2 regions of the Paenibacillus sp. FSL R7-0204 genome follow, and region 1 is predicted to be linked to the other one. Evidence: a T-box and tRNA genes for the amino acid it is inferred to sense, from the RefSeq annotation. Region 1 holds a T-box; the other holds one or more tRNA genes.
The links. A T-box is a leader RNA that pairs with one kind of tRNA and senses whether it is charged. The one in region 1 lies ahead of MKX42_RS16955 (alanine--tRNA ligase), so its partner is inferred to be a tRNA-Ala.

Region 1 (8,025 bases):
CTGGTAAGCAAAGCGTAATTCCGGCGAATGGCACGGATGGATGGGTCATTCAGTACCTCTTCCGGCAGAGCAATGCCGAACAGAAAGGTCCTTAATCCGCGATAGGCCTGTAAGCTGAGCATCATTGTAATCATCAAATAACTGCCGAAAATAATAACCATCGGTTCTTGTGTCAATATTGTTCCCCTCCGCGAATCCTGATTATATCCTGGTACACCGATCTGCTCTCTTGTGCGAATACCTCTTCCGCCATGCCCCGTACCGCAGCTGCAGCAGCAAGAGACCGCAGCTGCCGCCGGAGCTTCTCCGCGAACACCTCTGTCACACCAGGCATCCCGCCCGGCTGAACAATAACGCCCGTTTTCCTGTTCACTTGAAGCAAGCCCTCCTGCTTGAGCAAATTATAGGCTTTGTTGACGGTATGTAGATTGATCCCCAGGTCCTCCGCCAGACTCCGGGTCGACGGAAGCGAATCGCCCGGCTTCAGCTCGCCAGAGTCGATCCCTTCAACGATTTGGTCAACCAGTTGAGTGTAAATGGGGGTTTCCGATTGCAGATCAAGCTCAATGAACACGAATAACCCTCCTTTTCTATATGTTATATTACATATATAACAAATGAAATGATACTAATCAAGGTAAAGGTGAAAATAATCGAATTTTTTCTATTAGGGGTCCCTTAAAACAGAAAACCCGCGCTAGGCGCGAGCTCTTATGGGACTATGTTATGGTCTGCCGACAATGACTCCTTTAATCCTTCTGACTCCAGCAGCAGAAGATTGTTCTTTTGTAATACGGAACGTTCCTAAGTTTGTGGTATCTTCTACATGTGGTCCTCCGCATACTTCCCGGCTCCACACCTTCCCTTCGTGATCCTGGATGGTATACACCTTAACGATATCCGGATATTTATCCCAAAAGTTTCCTTCCACATTACTTTCTTTCGCTTCAAGCTTAGGCAGCTCTGCAATAGAGGTAACTGCTTTGGATGAAATTGCATCATTCACATACTTCTCCACCTCAGCTATTTGCTCGGGTGTAAGTTTATCATCGTGGTTGAAGTCAAACCGTAATCGTTCGGAAGTAATATTACTTCCTTGTTGGTGGACATGATCACCTAGCACTTCCCTTAACCCCGCAAGTAGCAAATGAGATACCGTGTGCAGCGCGGTTGTTTCTGTGGAATATTCAGATAAGCCACCTTTAAATTTACCCGCAGAAGCAGTTCTGCTCATTTCAGCATGTTTTTTTGCCGCCTCAGTATAAGACGCCTTGTCCTCCATGCTATATCCACTTTCACTTAGGTACTCTTCCGTCAACTCCAAGGGAAATCCATAGGTTTCGTAAAAATAAAAGGCATCTGCACCTGTAACGTTACCCTTATTCTTCAGATGTTTCTGTATTTCAAATTCTCCCTGCTGTAATGTTCTATAGAAAAGACTTTCTTCCTTATTTACGATTTCAATTATTTTCTTTTTATTGCGGATCAAATCTTCATAAGCTGTAGCTTCATCGATATAAACTTCAGACAACTGACCCACAAAGCTTCCTTGTATCCCTATTTTTTTACCAGCACGGATGGCCCTCCGTAATAACCTTCTCGTTATATACCCTGCATCACTATTTGCCGGCTCTGCACCATCATTAATGAGAAAAGTAGCTGCTCTCACATGGTCCAGTATGATTCTAAAGGACTTTAGATCGTCAGCATAGGACTTCCCGCTTAGCTCCATCAACTTGTTCTTGGGATTAAGGAAGAAAGCCGTATTATAAATATCCTTGTCCCCGTTAAGAGCTGTAGCCACCCTTTCTAATCCGCCTCCATAATCGAGATTGGGATTTTGCATTTTTACAAATCCTGTGTCTCCTTTTGTGTAACACATAAATACGTTGTTCCCAATTTCCAGGAATCTGTCGCTTTCAGAAGCAGGATGGTCCAGTGAATCACCGCCCGGTTCAAGATCATAGAACATTTCACTATCAGGCCCTCCCGGTTCACCAACCGGCATATGGAGCGGACTTCCGGCCCGGCTCCACCAGTTTTCTTGTTCATCGTATAAGAATATTTTCCCGCCTCTAGATGCCCCATATTGCCAAGGATCATCTTCAATGATGGGTTCTATCCCGACGGATTTGAATTTTGCTGACCAGAGCCCAATGGCTTCTGTATCTTTCGGTATATTCAGTTCATCACTTCCTGCGAAAACACTGATATACAGCCTGCCCGGATCTATTCCTAATTCGATGATCTGCCAATGCCAAATGGCATCGATTTGCTTTTGCTTATAGTTATGTTCATTGGCTTTGAACTCCCACCGGCCTATCATTTCGAAAAATGTCAGATGCGACGTATCTCCTACTTCCTCAATATCCACTGTCCTTAAGCACTTCTGGATATTCGCAATCTCATTGCCGACCGGATGCTTTTCCCCCAATAAATAGGGAACCATCGGCTGCATGCCGCTCCCTGTAAACAACGTTGAGGGATCATTTTCCGGTAACAAGCTAGAAGAAGGCACTTGGCTAGCCCCTATTCCTTTCATAAAATCAACATAGGATTGTCTCAATTCATCTGGTGTCATTGGAATACCTCCATCAAATATTATTTATGCTTAAAACAAAAAAGCCCCAAGCTGACATATTACTTGTCAACTTAGGGCGAACGATTATGTCCGTGTTACCACCTAACTTCAGATTGCTCTGCGCTCTATCAGTACGGGATGACTCCGATACTGTTTCCTGAATAACGGTGGAACTCCGTTGAAGCCTACTAAGATTCCTCTGTTCGGTCCACAGCTCCGAGACTGCTTCACTATTAGATCAATGAAGATTCGCACCAACCATCTTCTCTCTGTGAGATCCTTAATAGTTACTATTTCTCATCATAGCCTTTTCGTTTTAAGTTAAAGCTATGCTAGCACAATCAGCTTGCTTCGTCAATTTATAATCAAGATGGTCATTTCCTTGTTTGAAAAAGCCGCCAAAATGGCGACTTCATCTGGCATTCACTATTTTCTGGAGAGTTTCCTTGATTCGATGAGTAGCTTCGTTACCATGATAGGTGATCACTTTTTTAATATCCAGCTCCAGCAGCTTGGCAATCGACTTCAGCGCAGTAGGGTGATCCAACGTGTAATATTTGTCGCAGGACAGGAGCTTACCATCTTGCGAATTTAAGGCATCGCCGGCAATTAACGTTTGCGTCGGGATATGATAGAGGGACATATGATCTGGCGTGTGTCCTGGGGTAAAGACGACTTGAATGCCGCCGGCCAGAGGCAGAATGTCCCGATCCTTCAGTGCCGTATGAACGTGCACGGACGGTGCAAAAGTTGTACCTCTAATAAGCGGAATGGCTCCCGTCAAATAGGGTACAGTCTCCTCATGTGCGAGCACCGTCAACTCGTTTCCCCTTTCCCGAATGAGCTCCGGCAGGCTGCCAATGTGATCGCTGTCTTGATGCGTAATGATGATATGCGTTAGCTGATCAAGTCCAAAGCCTTCTGCTTCAAGTAACCTACGAATCTTATCCAATTGCCCGGGAATGCCAGTATCTACAAGTACAAGATTCCGTTCATCCCACAACAATGTTGGATATACAATAAAAGATCCCATTCGCAGCTCTATCGCTTTAACTCTGGTATTCGGCCGAGACAGGGACATTCCTTCATCATCCTTTCCTATAAGTAGGTATATTATATTACTTATAGTAAGCCGCAAGTCAACACTTTTTACACTCTCTATTCGGGCAGTCCCTGAAAAGAATTCCCCCGTGTCAGGCTCTGACTCTGATCTGCCCAGCGGATCTGAACCGAACGGGAAGTGAAGATGTCAGGCCCGTCTGATACTTGAAAATGCAGGTGTGCTTCACTGGAGTTTCCTGAATTACCAAGATGACCGATGAGATCGCCCTGCTGGACGTTATCCCCTTTTTTGACGGCTACACTGCCTTTCTTGAGATGAGCTGTGATGCTGTGCTCCCCATTTCCATGATTAATGACCACGACATTCCCTTCCGGTTCTTCAGCGTTCATCACGCCCGGCGTATTATCCGGAATGTCATTTTTGATTTCAACCACCTTGCCGTCTGCTGCTGCATAGAGCGGTTCACCAAAAGCATAATAATCCTCGTTGTCCTTTCCCTCCCCTTGATAGCTTGCATCATTCTGAGTGCGGATAATGTCGAGTGCGTAACGCTGGGTTTCATGAGCATAATGATAGTTGGACAACACATCGTTCCCGCCCCAGAACACAAACCATTCGCCCTTCAGCGGATATTGGAATTCTGTCTTGGTCAATGCCTTGTCCGTTGCTTCATGCCTCTCAAGCGGTTGAATAAGCAGCCCCGCAATCTGGTGATCCTCGGCAAAAGAGGCTTGAATCCCCTTGGTCCCCGTCTGATCCTTCCATGAGCTTTCAACCAGATGGTTCATTTTAAACTCCGCAACCTTCTCCCATGAAGCAACGCCTTCCATAAAGCTATCGGCAGTCGTCTTGAATTCGTCCAGCGATATGATTCCCTGTAGCTCCGGACTCATCTGATTGTAGATATCCTCCTTCGATCCATTCATTAAGGTATCCATGAAATTGTCAGGTGTAATCATTGTGCCCTCCTCGGCTGTCTGTTCTACCAGTAATTGCTCTTGTGGTTCAGATGATTCCGAAGTGCCGCACGCAGACAACATCACACACATGCCAAGCGCTGCGGCAAGCAGCTTCCAGCTTTTCGAATATACTCTAGTCATTTCCCTGTACTCCTTTGTTAGAACGATATCTTTCCAGTCCAGTGTACGACATCAATCTTATCTACCGTCTAACCTACTCTTACGTCTATCATAACTTTGAGACATGCTACATCGCCAAAATTAAGAATCCGTTAAGGTTGCCGGCACGCAACACAGTGTTTCAGAATGGTATGATACTTATATAAAAAGCTGGGAGGCTCTATTTTGTCATGGATGAAGTTTCAATCTTGCTTGTTGATGATGAACAGGCTATTCTTCATATGCTCCGAACGGTATTGCTCAAAGAGCAATTCGTGGATATTGATACGGTCACTACCGGTGAAGACGCGATTGCTGCATGTAAAAAGAAAACCTATCACTGCATCGTGCTGGACGTGATGCTTCCAGGCCGAAGCGGGCTCGAAATCTGCCCTTTTCTGCGTCAATGTACAGACGCCCCTATTCTCTTTCTGACAGCGAAAACCACCGATTATGACAAGCTGACCGGCTTCGCGGTTGGCGGAGACGATTATGTCGTTAAACCCTTTAACCCGCTGGAAGTAGTCGCACGGATCAAATCCCTGCTGAGACGATATTTGCCCAGACAGACGGAAGCGGGAAAACTGCCACGGGAAGGGATCTATGACTATGGGCGCTTTCAGGTCATGGAGCCAGCCGGTGAACTTAGAGTAGAAGGCCAGCCCGTGAACTGCCCAGCGCTGGTATACCAGTTACTTCTGTTCTTTTGCAAACATCCCAATCGTATCTTTACCAAGTCTGAATTATATGAGCGGGTCTGGGGTTCGGAGGCCATTGCGGATGATAACACCGTCATGGTACATATTCACCGGATTCGTGAGCGTATTGAGGCTGATCCGTCCAACCCTGAGTTATTGGTGAACGTTCGGGGGCTAGGGTATAAGCTCATTCAATCCGACATGGGGCCTAGGCGATGAGTGTAAGACGCAGATTGATGACGCGGTTCATTGGCCTGCTTGCGGGTACGGTGGTCCTGATCTTGATTATCGGTGGAAGTATAGCTTACTGGGTCATTCAGCAGCTACATGAGGCCAGTCTTGTTGAAGATTTTGCCACTGTCGGGCTCGATCAGCTAATCAGCACAGCAGAGATTTTGCCGGATGGTAGTGTTAAGTATGATCCCAAGCTGCTGAAGCAGATCGAGGACAACAACGGCTGGCTTCAGATTCTCGATGAGCAGGGTCGTGTGTTGGATGCTTTTCATACCCCTTCCGATGTGCCGAATCACTATAAACCTGGAGAACTCATATCTTATTGGCAAGGACAAAAGCCCTTTCCCTACCGGCTATATCTGCTTATCCGCGAAAGAGAAGGCATTAATTTCACCCTATTGTATGGAGAGAACAACCAGGCTGTAACCATGCTGGAGCAAGCATATAACGGGGGCCGTTATGCCAATAACAAGCTTGAACTGGCCTCCGGGCAGCAGGAAATCATTCGAGCAGCGGATGCCTATCTTCAGATTTTGGATGAACTGGGACGGGAGGTTACTTCTTTCAATAAGCCTGTAACAGGTATCCCGGACAGCTACAGCATCCAGGATCTGATTCTGCGTACACGATACCCCATCCGGTATGGAGTTAGTACAGTGACCAGCTATGATGAGCAGAATCATTCTACCTGGATGCTGAGTATTCCTCTTGGGAGCAATCCGGCGGGGAGCAACGAGAATCCCTTCGGGTTTATTTTTGGTCCTGCCCTGGCTGCACTTCTGGTATCTATTATCGGCTTGCTGATCCTGCTTGCTGTCTGGTATGCCAACCTGTTCGGTTATCCTATGCTCCATATGCTCCAATGGCTGCAGCGGCTTGAACGCGGACAATATGAGGAGCCGGCCGGCCCCCGCGGCAGGCCGCTTAGCCAGAAGAAGAACGGGAAATGGCGGCGGAAATATCGGGTATATACGGAAGTGTTAGGTTCCATCCAGACGTTATCCGATACTCTGAAACAGGATAAAGAACTCCGCAGACAGACCGACTCTCTTCGCGAGGAATGGATTGCTGGAATCACCCATGATTTAAAGACACCCCTGTCCTCCATCCAGGGCTATGCACATATGCTGGAAGCAGAGAGGTACGAGTGGGCTTCTAATGAAGTACGGGAATTCGCGGGCATTATGTTAGACAAGTCGATGTACATGGACAGGCTGGTAAGCGACCTGGCCATGACTTATCGTCTGCGCAGCGGCGGATACCAGCCCCCTGTTGAGCTAACGGATATCAATGCTCTGCTTCAGGATTTGGTACAGCGTGCTGAACGTAACCCAGCTTATGGTGAGGGCCGCATTACTTTCCAGCCTGCCCCGGCTCAGGTACAGGGTTATGTACACATTCCCTCCTTTGAACGGATCGTTGATAATCTGACCGCCAATGCCCTACTCCATAATCCGCCGGACGCGAAGCTGATTGTAAGTGTACAGCCTGGTAAAGAGGCAGGCGATTTCATCGTTCAATTTGCCGATAATGGACGCGGGATGGATCAGGAGACGGTGTGGAAGCTGTTCGAACGATACTACCGTGGCACAGATACAGCGACGCCCGATATCGGATCAGGCCTTGGCATGGCGGTAACCAAAGGGCTGATCGAAGCCATGCAAGGGCGAATTGAGGTTCGATCGAGTCCCGAAGAAGGAACGGTGATACGTTTGATATGGGATGCTCATTCGAGGGCTGGAACGAAATAATCTGAAATATTTCGTTCTCAGATTTCAAAAGAAAGACGCCGGGCATTTTCCCCGGCGTCTTCTTTGGTAGTTAGTTGTGTTCGGTGTAGGCTCTGAAATTGTCCATAATCGCCTGCCAGCCTGCTTGCTGGAGCTCGACGGGATTGGCGTTTTCCGCATCGAATGTTTGAATAATCTTCGTCTCATTCCCTTGATCGACGAACGTAATTTCCACTCTTCTTCCGTCTCCTAGGGTGTAGCTGATCATCTCATGCTTATTCACGACATCGTACACGCCGCCAAAATCAAACCCCATGCTGCCATCCTTCGCCTCCATCCGTGTCAGAAAGGTACCGCCAACGTGCAGATTGTTCTCGGCTCTCGGCGCATGCCAGTCCTCGGACGCCTGATTCCACTTAGTGATGTAATCCGGCTCTGTCCAGTATTGCCATACCTTTTCGACAGGAGCTTGAACCACGGCTTGTACAGTTACCTTCGTTGGTTGATTCTCTTCCATTTCAATAGACACCTCTTTCATGATCTTCGTCGCTTGATCACTTACCATTGTCTCCCAACTGGTTGTGCAATATCCCCTGAAGTA
Region 2 (8,025 bases), 2.7 Mb from region 1:
TTTGCGGTACGGGCACCTTCTCCTGACTAGAGGCTTTTCTTGGCAGTGTGAGATCATGACCTTCGCTACTATAATTTTCGCTCCCCATTACAGCCCAGCCTTACGATGTGCGGATTTGCCTACACACCAGCCTCACTGCTTAGACGGACATCCATCAGTCCGCGTCACTACCCTCCTGCGTCACCCCATCGCTCATAGCGGATTACGGTGGTACAGTAATTTCAAACTGTTGTCCTTCGACTACGCCTTTCGGCCTCGCCTTAGGTCCCGACTTACCCTGAGCGGACGAGCCTTCCTCAGGAAACCTTGGGCTTTCGGCGGATCAGATTCTCACTGATCTTTTCGTTACTCATACCGGCATTCTCACTTGTATACTCTCCAGCGCTCCTTACGGTACACCTTCAACGTATATACAACGCTCCCCTACCCCAGATGCAACGCATCTAGCCATAGCTTCGGTGGTGTGTTTAGCCCCGTTACATTTTCGGCGCAGAGTCACTCGACCAGTGAGCTATTACGCACTCTTTCAATGGTGGCTGCTTCTAAGCCAACATCCTGGTTGTCTGTGCAACTCCACATCCTTTCCCACTTAACACACACTTGGGGACCTTAGCTGATGGTCTGGGCTGTTTCCCTTTTGACAATGGATCTTAGCACTCACTGTCTGACTCCCGGCAAGAAGTTAATGGCATTCGGAGTTTGACTGAGCTTGGTAACCCTTGCGGGCCCCGCACCCAATCAGTGCTCTACCTCCACCACTCCATTCACCGAGGCTAGCCCTAAAGCTATTTCGGGGAGAACCAGCTATCTCCGAGTTCGATTGGAATTTCTCCGCTACCCCCACCTCATCCCCGCATTTTTCAACATGCGTGGGTTCGGGCCTCCAGTGCGTGTTACCGCACCTTCACCCTGGACAGGGGTAGATCACACGGTTTCGGGTCTACGTCCACATACTTAGTCGCCCTATTCAGACTCGCTTTCGCTGCGGCTCCGGCTTCTCACCTTAACCTTGCATGTTAAACGTAACTCGCCGGTTCATTCTACAAAAGGCACGCCATCACCCATAAAGAGGGCTCTGACTTTTTGTAAGCACACGGTTTCAGGTTCTATTTCACTCCCCTTCCGGGGTGCTTTTCACCTTTCCCTCACGGTACTGTTTCACTATCGGTCGCCAGGTAGTATTTAGCCTTAGCAGATGGTCCTGCTGGATTCATACGGGGTTTCACGTGCCCCGCACTACTCGGGATCCGTCTCGGAGAGAACACAGTTTAGGCTACAGGGCTTTTACCTCTATCGCGGGCCTTTCCAGACCTCTTCGCCTACCATATTCCTTTGTAACTCCATGTGAGACGTCCCACAACCCCAAGAGGCAAGCCCCTTGGTTTAGGCTGTTCCGCGTTCGCTCGCCGCTACTGACGGAATCACTATTGTTTTCTCTTCCTCAGGGTACTTAGATGTTTCAGTTCCCCTGGTCTGCCTCTGCGTATCCTATGTATTCAGATACGAGTAACTGCGAATTACCACAGCTGGGTTTCCCCATTCGGACACCCCCGGATCAAAGCTTGCTTACAGCTCCCCGAGGCAGTTTCGTTGTTCGCCACGTCCTTCGTCGGCTCCTGGCGCCTAGGCATCCTCCGTGTGCTCTTAATAGCTTAACCAACGTTCCGGTGTTTTGCTTGTTTGCACAATCAAAAACCTTCACTTAGCATCACTAAAATATTGAAACTTGTTTACACAAGTTCAGCTTAAAGGAATGTTCTAAAACGCAAATTCGTTTCGGTATCCAGTTTTCAAGGATCAAGTTCTTGCATATACTCTTGTAAATAATGATTGGTGGAGCCAAGCGGGATCGAACCGCTGACCTCCTGCTTGCAAGGCAGGCGCTCTCCCAGCTGAGCTATGGCCCCATATAATCACCCCAAAAAGCGAGGTGTAGCTTCGAGGTTAATCCCGATTACTGTCTGGGGACCCCGGTACTTGCTATTCAATTCAAGATTGTTATATGGTGGGCCTTGGTGGACTCGAACCACCGACCTCACCCTTATCAGAGGTGCGCTCTAACCAACTGAGCTAAAAGCCCATATAACAAAACTTACAGTTGTGAAGCAATCAATGAATTGATTGTTCGCTTGGCGGCGTCCTACTCTCCCAGGACCCTTCGGTCCAAGTACCATCGGCGCTGGAGGGCTTAACGGTCGTGTTCGGGATGGGTACGTGTGGAACCCCTCCGCTATCGCCACCAAACGCATACGAAAGAGACTTGCTCTTTCAAAACTGAACACGAGTGAGTGTCCGAACCCGAAGGTTCTATTGTGGAAGCGAAGCTTCCGATTTGAATGTCTTCATTGCAGAAGACGATTCTCCATAGAAAGGAGGTGATCCAGCCGCACCTTCCGATACGGCTACCTTGTTACGACTTCACCCCAATCATCTACCCCACCTTCGGCGGCTGGCTCCCTTGCGGGTTACCCCACCGACTTCGGGTGTTGTAAACTCTCGTGGTGTGACGGGCGGTGTGTACAAGACCCGGGAACGTATTCACCGCGGCATGCTGATCCGCGATTACTAGCAATTCCGACTTCATGCAGGCGAGTTGCAGCCTGCAATCCGAACTGAGACCGGCTTTGCTGGGATTGGCTCCACCTCGCGGCTTCGCTTCCCGTTGTACCGGCCATTGTAGTACGTGTGTAGCCCAGGTCATAAGGGGCATGATGATTTGACGTCATCCCCACCTTCCTCCGGTTTGTCACCGGCAGTCACTCTAGAGTGCCCAGCTTCACCTGCTGGCAACTAAAGTCAAGGGTTGCGCTCGTTGCGGGACTTAACCCAACATCTCACGACACGAGCTGACGACAACCATGCACCACCTGTCTCAACTTTCCCCGAAGGGCACCTGATGCATCTCTGCTTCGTTAGTTGGATGTCAAGACCTGGTAAGGTTCTTCGCGTTGCTTCGAATTAAACCACATACTCCACTGCTTGTGCGGGTCCCCGTCAATTCCTTTGAGTTTCAGTCTTGCGACCGTACTCCCCAGGCGGAGTGCTTACTGTGTTAACTTCGGCACCAAGGGTATCGAAACCCCTAACACCTAGCACTCATCGTTTACGGCGTGGACTACCAGGGTATCTAATCCTGTTTGCTCCCCACGCTTTCGCGCCTCAGCGTCAGTTACAGCCCAGAAAGTCGCCTTCGCCACTGGTGTTCCTCCACATATCTACGCATTTCACCGCTACACGTGGAATTCCACTTTCCTCTTCTGTACTCAAGTCACCCAGTTTCCAGTGCGACCTCAGGTTGAGCCCAAGGTTTAAACACCAGACTTAAATAACCGCCTGCGCGCGCTTTACGCCCAATAATTCCGGACAACGCTTGCCCCCTACGTATTACCGCGGCTGCTGGCACGTAGTTAGCCGGGGCTTTCTTCTCAGGTACCGTCACTCCGGCAGCAGTTACTCTACCGGACGTTCTTCCCTGGCAACAGAGCTTTACGATCCGAAAACCTTCATCACTCACGCGGCATTGCTCCGTCAGGCTTGCGCCCATTGCGGAAGATTCCCTACTGCTGCCTCCCGTAGGAGTCTGGGCCGTGTCTCAGTCCCAGTGTGGCCGTTCACCCTCTCAGGTCGGCTACGCATCGTCGCCTTGGTGGGCCGTTACCCCACCAACTAGCTAATGCGCCGCAGGCCCATCCCCAAGCAGCAGATTGCTCCGCCTTTCATTCTCTCCTCAGGAGAAAAAAGAAATTATCCGGTATTAGCTACCGTTTCCGGTAGTTATCCCAGGCTTGAGGGCAGGTTGCCTACGTGTTACTCACCCGTCCGCCGCTAAATCTGAAAGGAAGCAAGCTTCCTCTCAGACTCCGCTCGACTTGCATGTATTAGGCATGCCGCCAGCGTTCGTCCTGAGCCAGGATCAAACTCTCCAAATTGGTATTTAGAAAGAGCGATTGCTCATTTTGAAACATCTGACGAGAATTGTTACATTCTCTAATTTGGATCTCACCGAAGTGATTTCCCACTCACTCGTTGTTCAGTTTTCAAAGATCAATGCCTCGTTTTAGCTCTTCACCGCATCTCAGCGGCGACCTTCATAATATATCATAGTGTTTCATGGTTTGGCAAGCTTTTTTTTGAAAAAGTTATTTTTCATTATTTCTTGCCCGCGTCTTCTCTTTAAACATTCAAAAGGAGCGCGAGATATAATGTATCATGTCGGCTCCCTTTTCGTCAAGCTATTTCATTCATTTTATTTATTCCGGTTATCAGCCTGCTTCAGCCTAGTGCTTGAACTGAGAAGAACGTCCACCCCATGCATACTTAGACAGCTCTTTCTGTGGAGCAAATCTTGCATACATACGGAAAACTGTTTTATATCGATTGGCAATCGCATGCCTAATGTTCTGATCTAAACGCTGATCACTCATATCCAGTAGCATCTCATCCAGCTCTTTGCGCAAAACATAGTCCAGCTCCTTGCATTCCTTCTCATTGAATAACATTCCGAGCATATGCTTGGCCTCCTTCATGAAATTCATAGTTATCCAAAACCATCAAACGCCGTTTCATCTCAATCAAAAAAGCCATTTGATGTGGGAAGCTCTATTGAAGTGCTTACACTAAATTAACCGGAGTATTGAACCTATAACCATTATCATAAGAAAATTCCATTTATGGACTCTCTTTATTCAACCTGGCAGCAGATCCAATTGTTTCGGCTTTACTGTTATGCACAATTCCCCAAGATTTTATGATAAAAGCCAAAATGTAATTGTGCTCTCGATGATTGCTGCCACAAATAACAGAATCACAATCCAGACCGAAGCGGTGAAGGTCTGCCGCATAAAGGCCTGCCAATTCATTGCCCCTTCCCCGCTCCGCCTCATCGATCCAAAGAGTGCAGAGAGCACCTTACTGCCGAACTTCAGCCCAAAGGCGCAGGCAATGATGATGGCCGGAATCTCAATGATGCCGTGCGGCAGCAGTCCTTTTACAATCAGCGTGAACAGATCCTGTCCCTGTATCGCGGACAAATGAATCAGATAGCCGATAACCGCACCGTTGATGAGCAGGAAGAATGCCGGCAAGAGACCGAATAAGGCACCGAGATAAATGATGACTACGCTTTTGATGCTATTGTTCAGAAAAATGAATACAAAAAAGCTCCACTGCGGATTGGACGACTCTCTGAGGTTCCCGCTAATCTTACTGATTCCCTTTAATTGTTCATTCAGCAGCTGCTGAAGACTTCCTGTACCGATCCACCCCAAGAATCCCCCGGCTATGAATAGAATTGTGGCCATTAGGAGCGCGGTGCGAATTGTCCTTAGATCCTTGATAAATGTATTAAAAGATAACATGCGTACCTCCTGATTTAGATTCTGCCGGATTGCAATTCGTATGGAATGATTCATATCTGAGGTCATAAGCGCCCTGTACGAGCATACATTTAGAACAAACAAGCATTTCGCATGGGAGAGGAGCGCTGACATTATGAATTCTTTTTATGTATTTAGCGGCAAAAAGATCAAACGGTTCCTGTACATTTTTGCTGCTGCGCTTCTTACCGCCGGCGTTGTCTATGTGGAGAGGGGCAATATTACCGTATTCTCTGAAGCTGCCCCTTCTGCCATTTACAGTGTGCCGACGGAAAAGAAGCTGATCGCCTTAACCTTCGATATCAGTTGGGGAGAGAAACGGCCTGAGCCGATTCTGAAGGTGCTGGAAGACAAAAAGGTGGATAAAGCGACTTTCTTCCTGTCCTCACCTTGGAGCAAAACCCATCCTGAGATCGTTACAAGCATCAAAGACGCCGGGTTCGAGATTGGCAGCCACGGTCACAAGCATGTGAACTACAGTACCTTAAGCAATGATGAAATCCGCACGCAGATCAGTACGGCCCATTCAGTATTGACGGAGTTAACCGGTTCTCAGCCCAACCTGATCAGAATGCCTAATGGTGATTTTGACAAAAGAGTCCTGCAGGTGGCGACCGATCTCGGCTATAAAGTCATTCAATGGGACACGGACTCACTGGACTGGAAGAACATAGGTGTGGATAACATCGTTAACCGTGTAACGCGCAAAGCCCATCCCGGAGATATTGTGCTGCTGCATGCCAGCGACTCCTGCAAACAAACGCATGAAGCCCTGCCTCAGATTATTGATAAGCTGCGCAGCCAGGGGTATGAGTTCGTAACCGTCTCCGAGCTAATCAGCCAAAGCAGTGCAAACGGCAAGGAAGTCCGCGATTCCGCCTTGCTGAATAATGGCCTGGAAGACGCTGCAGGAATGTAATTCCCTTACCTGTGTATGCATCAGTGACGCGGTGAGATCAGCTGAGAGATATCAGGCGTCGGTGTATTCAGCTTCGGGTAGCTCAGGTCAAGCCCCTCCAGCGTTTTGACTACAATCTTGAGGGCCAGATAGTTGCGGTACCAGCGGTGATTCGCCGGAATCCAGTACCAAGGAGCTTTATCTATACTGCTCTCCTGAAAAACATCCTCATACGCCTTTTGATAATCGTCCCAGTATTCGCGTTCCTGCAGATCACTGGCATCGAATTTCCAGTGCTTCGCCGGATCTTCAAGCCGCTCCTTAATCTTCTCGAGCTGCTTCTCCTTGGAGATATGCAGAAAGAGCTTAATAACTGTCGTTCCCTCTTCCGCCAGCATCTCCTCGAACTGGCGGATGTAGCGGAACCGCCGCTTGGCATCCTCCTTGCTAAGACTGCCATGCACGCGGGGCACCAGCACATCCTCATAATGCGAACGGTTGAATGCGGCAATATAGCCTTTGGGCGGGGTCTTCATATGGACTCTCCACAGGAAATCGTGTGCTTCCTCCTCCAGTGAGGGCTTCTTGAAGCTGGTTACGATGAACCCTTGCGGATTGATGCCGGAGAAGATGTGTTTGACGGTTCCGTCCTTACCGCTTGAATCCATTCCTTGAAGGATAACCAGCAGCGAATGCTTTTTCTGTGCAAAAAGGATATCCTGCAGTTTGACCAGCCGTTCAATCAGCTTCTCCATTTTGGCTTCGGCTTCTTCTTTGGATTTGAAGTCTCCCCGTTCATTAGGATCGAGGTCCTTCAGGCGTGTTTCACTGGTGTCTTTTATCATATAGCGCTTGATGTTCATATATTCCCTCCTCCACTCTGTTCTTTAAGATTAACCTCTTCATATTCATTCTAACCGCTCCCGTGCAAACAGTGCCAAAACCCCGCCTCCCTGGTTGTATACAGAGGGCGGGGTTTTGAGCATGATTGCTATCGTCAAATTGAAGCCGGCTTCAGTACACGGTGCAGCATCAGAATCTGGAAGGCATTACAGGCGACAAGCGGTACAAGAATAAAGATGGTGGCGCTGTCCACGCCGATCCGCAGCACGCCGATAATCTCCACTATAGTGATGGCTGTCATGAAGAAAAAGGTCGGGACCCAGGCCGACACGTTCGTGCTGCGTATCTTGAGCCAGGATACAATAAGTGCAGTGAACAGAATAGCCACACCTAGCGTCACATCCGTCCGGGCGCTCTGGTCTCCGCCGACAAAGGTGCGCAGGAACATCAGCTCAAACAGTGCCAGCACAGCCAGCACCAGTTGTATGTAGCGCCACGCCTTGCGCGGGAACACCCCGATGCCCGTATAGTTGAGGATCAGATACGCAAAAAATCCGAGCTGGGCGTATACGCTTACAAGCACTCCGTAGCCCAAAAGAATCAGTGAGTACAGGAGAAGATCGGCAGTGCCTTTAAATTGTATACCGCCATTCCCTATCTGCAGAGCAAGTCCAGCAATGACCGCCCCGCCTGCACCGATCAAAAGCGTGGTCCAGAACAAATAAAACCATTTTCTCAAGCTCAGCGCTTTCACCTCCCCGTGTCAGATTTATTTTACCAAGGTTACCGTCAAAAAACCATTCCGCTTCAACATAAATGTTCCCTCGCGCGGCATACTACAAGCAGTAATTCTATAAAGGAGGGCAGCGCCAATGAAATGGAGGGCTATCTGGTCTGGAGGCTTGGCAC

Region 2: it has a tRNA-Ala gene. The T-box ahead of MKX42_RS16955 (alanine--tRNA ligase) is inferred to sense a tRNA for this amino acid. The anticodon was not compared.

What each region holds. Positions count from the first base shown of each region.
Region 1 covers NZ_JBBOCA010000001.1:3,799,780-3,807,804, forward strand. Annotated here, with positions in the region: gene MKX42_RS16945 (DUF5808 domain-containing protein) at 1-176, opposite strand, end outside; gene MKX42_RS16950 (GntR family transcriptional regulator) at 173-574, opposite strand; gene MKX42_RS16955 (alanine--tRNA ligase) at 725-2,581, opposite strand; T-box leader at 2,651-2,894, opposite strand; gene MKX42_RS16960 (MBL fold metallo-hydrolase) at 2,994-3,662, opposite strand; gene MKX42_RS16965 (M23 family metallopeptidase) at 3,740-4,744, opposite strand; gene MKX42_RS16970 (response regulator transcription factor) at 4,954-5,679, shown strand; gene MKX42_RS16975 (sensor histidine kinase) at 5,676-7,445, shown strand; gene MKX42_RS16980 (SRPBCC family protein) at 7,516-7,941, opposite strand; gene MKX42_RS16985 (TetR/AcrR family transcriptional regulator) at 7,979-8,025, opposite strand, start outside.
Region 2 covers NZ_JBBOCA010000001.1:1,053,841-1,061,865, reverse strand. Annotated here, with positions in the region: rRNA gene MKX42_RS04825 (23S ribosomal RNA) at 1-1,658, opposite strand, end outside; tRNA gene MKX42_RS04820 (tRNA-Ala) at 1,832-1,907, opposite strand; tRNA gene MKX42_RS04815 (tRNA-Ile) at 2,004-2,080, opposite strand; rRNA gene rrf (5S ribosomal RNA) at 2,128-2,244, opposite strand; rRNA gene MKX42_RS04805 (16S ribosomal RNA) at 2,369-3,929, opposite strand; gene MKX42_RS04800 (hypothetical protein) at 4,278-4,508, opposite strand; gene MKX42_RS04795 (stage II sporulation protein M) at 4,746-5,357, opposite strand; gene pdaB (polysaccharide deacetylase family sporulation protein PdaB) at 5,491-6,294, shown strand; gene MKX42_RS04785 (PPK2 family polyphosphate kinase) at 6,315-7,136, opposite strand; gene MKX42_RS04780 (KinB-signaling pathway activation protein) at 7,271-7,861, opposite strand; gene gerD (spore germination lipoprotein GerD) at 7,989-8,025, shown strand, end outside.